Regions from separate parts of the Pseudomonas sp. DY-1 genome, predicted to be linked through region 1. Evidence: predicted binding sites of a transcription regulator. Region 1 holds the regulator's gene; the other holds the start of a gene.
What was found. The regulator sigma-54, encoded in region 1, starts transcription at its own class of promoters, with help from an activator protein. The targets are predictions, from matches to a motif close to ANTGGCATNNANNTTGCTNT.
Positions count from the first base shown of each region.

Region 1 (2,196 bases):
TTCAGTTTCTCGACCTCCATGATGACTTGCACATTGGTGATCTTGTCGAAGTGGCGCTCGAGCCGGCCAAGTTTCTCGCCGACATAATCGCGCAGGGCGTCGGTCACATCCAGTTGATGTCCACTGATGTTGACTTGCATACCGCTTTCTCCTTATTGCCCGTGTATAAGAGACAGGCTAACGGGCCTGCCACCGGAACACTTTGGCGTGGGTCAATTTCCGCGTCACATCAGTCGCTTCCGCTCGCTGGAAGGCGCTATCCCAAGGGATTCGCGATACTTGGCTACTGTGCGACGGGCCACTTGAATGCCCTGTGCCTCCAGTAAACCAGCGATCTTGCTGTCGCTCAACGGCTTTTTCGGATTTTCCGCTGCGACCAGTTTCTTGATGATTGCGCGGATCGCGGTAGACGAACATTCACCGCCTTCCGAGGTGCTTACGTGGCTGGAGAAAAAGTACTTCAGCTCGTAGATTCCGCGGGGAGTGTGCATGTATTTCTGGGTAGTCACGCGCGAGATTGTGGACTCGTGCATACCTACGGCTTCGGCGATGTCATGCAGGACCAGGGGTTTCATCGCCTCTTCGCCATACTCCAGGAAGCCGCGCTGGTGCTCGACGATCTGGGTGGCGACCTTCATCAGAGTCTCGTTTCGGCTCTGCAGGCTCTTGATGAACCAGCGAGCCTCCTGAAGCTGATTGCGCATGAAGGTGTTGTCGGCGCTGGAATCGGCGCGACGAACGAAACCCGCGTAGTGCGGATTGACCCGCAGGCGCGGTACGGCTTCCTGGTTTAGCTCAACCAGCCAGCGTTCGTTGTGCTTGCGGACGATCACGTCGGGTACGACGTACTCGGGTTCGCTGGCTTCGATCTGCGAGCCGGGACGTGGATTCAGGGCCTGAATCAGTTCGATGATCTGGCGCAGTTCGTCTTCCTTGACCTTCATGCGCCGCATCAACTGGCTGTAGTCACGGCTGCCGAGCAGGTCTAGGAAGTCACCAGCCAGACGTTGGGCCTCGGTCAGCCACGGGGTGCCCGGAGGCAGCTGGCGAAGTTGCAGGATCAGGCATTCGCGCAGGTCGCGGGCACCGATGCCTGCGGGCTCGAACTGTTGGATGCGATGAAGGACGACTTCGACTTCGTCCAGCTCGATACCGAGCTCGGGGTCGAAGGCCTCGACTATCTCTGCCAGCGTCTCTTCGAGGTAACCGTCGTTATTGATGCAGTCGATGAGGGTGACACCAATCAGGCGGTCGGTGTCTGACATGGGGGCCAGGTTCAGCTGCCAGAGCAGGTGGCTCTGCAGGCTTTCACCGACCGAGGTGCGCGAGGTGAAATCCCACTCGTCGTCATCGTTGCTCGGCAGGCTGCTGGCGCTGGTCTGGTAGACATCTTCCCAGGCCGTATCGACAGGGAGTTCGCTGGGAATGCGTTCGTGCCATTCGCCATCTTCCATGGCTTCGGCATTGGTTTCGACGCTGGACTCCTGGAAGCTGGCTTCCTGGCTACTCGTGTTAGGCAGTTGGTCGCCTTCGGCCATCGGGTCGGAGGTGTCGAAATCGTCGCCATCCTCCTGCCGCTCAAGCATGGGATTGGACTCCAGTGCTTCCTGGATCTCCTGCTGGAGGTCCAGGGTGGAGAGTTGGAGTAGGCGGATGGCCTGTTGCAGCTGAGGGGTCATCGTCAGCTGCTGGCCCATCTTAAGGACTAGCGATGGTTTCATGGCAGAGGGCTTAGCACCTTGATTCGCCGGCGCTCACGCGCCATCCACAACAGGGCGCCGAAGCGCCACCAGGAAGCAAATTATATGCCTGACCTTGAAGGATTTTCCTAGCTCGCGCAACCCATCTTGTAGGAGATGTCGCGGGAGGCTACAGGCGGAACTCGTGGCCCAGATAGACTTCCTTCACCAGCTGGTTGGCCAGGATGGCTTCCGCACTACCCTCGGCAATCAGTTGTCCGTCACTGACAATGTAGGCGGTCTCGCAGATGTCCAGCGTTTCACGGACGTTGTGGTCGGTGATGAGCACACCGATTCCCTTGGCCTTGAGATGATGGATTATCTGCTTGATATCGCCCACGGAAATCGGGTCCACGCCGGCGAACGGTTCGTCCAGCAGGATGAATTTCGGGGAGGTAGCCAGCGCCCGGGCGATTTCCACCCGACGGCGCTCACCGCCTGACAGGCTCATGCCGAG
Region 1 is NZ_CP032616.1:3,114,933-3,117,128, reverse strand. Features, by position in the region: gene hpf (ribosome hibernation-promoting factor, HPF/YfiA family) at 1-140, opposite strand, end outside; gene D6Z43_RS14705 (RNA polymerase factor sigma-54) at 225-1,721, opposite strand; gene lptB (LPS export ABC transporter ATP-binding protein) at 1,870-2,196, opposite strand, start outside.

Region 2 (2,196 bases), 2.9 Mb from region 1:
TGGGCAAGCAGGGGTTGCTTGTCGGCCAGCAGTTTCTCGAGGCGGACGAGGTCGCGCTCGCCCAGAACCTGGAATTCTTCGTCCATTAGCTCAAGCAAACGCTTGGCATGGCCGATATCGTCGGTGAACAGCTGAAGCAGGTTGGTATCGTGCATACGCGCTCTGGGGCCTTAGCGTCCAAGTTCCCCAGCGCCGCCCGTGGACTAGCGCTGGGATTCGAAGTTCAGCAGCTTGCTGGCCACGCGCTTGCTGTCGACCTGGTAGGAGCCGTCGGCAATGGCCTGCTTGAGCTTTTCCACGCGTTCCTTGTCCACCACGGGCAGGTCGCGCAGTTTTTCGCCGGCTTTCTGCAGCACTTGAGCTTCGCTGCTCAGTTGCACGGATTCGCCGCTTTTGGCAGTCGGAGCCTGCTCGCCGGTGTTCTGGGTCGAAGCAGTCTGGCCGCTGGTGACGGTTTCGCTCTTGCCGGCCTGGGTGCTGCCGGTACGCCCGGAGTTGGCAGGCGTGGGGCCGTTATTAAGCCGGTTGAAGTCGATAACCATGATGCTGAACCTCGGACGCTAATTGGACGCTTACCGTTTTATCGGCCCTGTCCGGGATAACTTTAGAAAATTCTTTCGTACCGGCTGAGTTTAGGAAATCAGCCCGGTCCGGCGCCAGCGGAATCATGTCTACATATCTACCTGAACCTGGCCTGGCCCTTTCACTCGGGCCTTGATCACGCGGCCGGAGCTCAGGTTTCGGACCCGTATTTGCTCACCCGGCGCGCCCTTGCTCATGGCTTCGCCCGGCATGCGTACATTGATTGACGAGCCGACGGCGCTGATCACGACCTGGTCGCCCTTGCTCACTACTTCGGCCTGCTCCAGGTGCAATGGGGCCAATACCTGGTCGGAAACCAGGGAGCGCGTAGTTTTCTGTCCAATGATCTGCCCCGGATCGCTCAGAAAGCCCTGGCTCAGGGTGCCCACGTCACGCTCGGCCAGGGCCACGTCCTGATGGGTGATGGGCACGCCACGGCGCAATGCGCGCGTGACTACCACCACTTCGCGATAGAGCTTCACCTGGGCGGGGACGAACACTGTCCAGGGGGCGCTGCCCTCACAGCTGATTCGTACCGTGACACGCCCCAGCGGCTGGGCAGGGCTTTCCAGCTTGGCCGTCAAATCCCTGTCGCATTCTGCCAGCCGCAGGCGGGGATCGAGCCGGTTGACCTGGATTTCGCTGCGACCCTGGATATTGCCGCGCTGCAGATATTCTTCGACGGTGAACTCAAGAAAGCCTTCGGCGGTGCCGATAAGTACTTCAGGCGACGTCACACTCGCACTCGACGCAGGGCTGTAGCCGAGACAGCACAAAGCGGGTAAAACAGCCGCAAGCGTATTGCGGCGTTTTGCCATCAGGTGTCGGAAAAGCGTCATCATGGTGTTCATGCAAACTTAGAAGCAAGGCTCGTGCCGCCTGCTAGGCTGAAGCGGGCGCTCATCGACTTGTAATAGGAGTCTGGTCATGGCCGGTGTTTTGGATTCGGTTAACCAGCGTACTCAACTGGTCGGGCAGAACCGCCTGGAGCTGCTGCTGTTCCGTCTTGACGGGCCGCAGCTGTACGGGATCAACGTGTTCAAGGTGAAGGAGGTACTGCAGTGCCCCCGTCTCACTCTGATGCCCAAGTCCAGTCCGGTTGTACGCGGGGTCGCCAATATCCGTGGGGGTACCATTCCGATTCTCGACCTGTCCATGGCGACCGGGCGCAGAGGCCTCGATGACCTGAAGAACAGCTTCGTCATCATCACGGAATACAACACCAAGGTGCAGGGGTTCCTGGTGCGCTCGGTGGAGCGCATCGTCAACATGAACTGGGAGGAGATCCATCCGCCACCCAAGGGAACCGGTCGCGACCATTACCTGACGGCGGTCACCCGGGTCGACAAGCAGTTGGTGGAAATCATCGACGTCGAGAAGATCCTCGCCGAAGTGGCGCCCACCTCCGAAGTGGTGTCCGAAGGCGTTATCGATATCGACACCCAGAGCAAGGCCGTCAGCAAGCGCGTCCTGATCGTCGACGACTCTTCCGTCGCGCGCAAGCAGGTGATCCGTTGCCTGGAAACCGTCGGCGTCGAGGTCAAGGCCTTGAACGATGGGCGCCAAGCCTACAACTACCTGCGTGAATTGGTGGAAGAAGGCAAGGCGCCGGAA
Region 2 is NZ_CP032616.1:197,469-199,664, forward strand. Features, by position in the region: gene D6Z43_RS01145 (flagella synthesis protein FlgN) at 1-155, opposite strand, end outside; gene flgM (flagellar biosynthesis anti-sigma factor FlgM) at 204-542, opposite strand; gene flgA (flagellar basal body P-ring formation chaperone FlgA) at 672-1,400, opposite strand; gene D6Z43_RS01160 (chemotaxis protein CheV) at 1,510-2,196, shown strand, end outside.
Region 2: a site for sigma-54 is predicted at 1,443-1,462, ahead of flgA (flagellar basal body P-ring formation chaperone FlgA). Genes of this name have one in related genera too.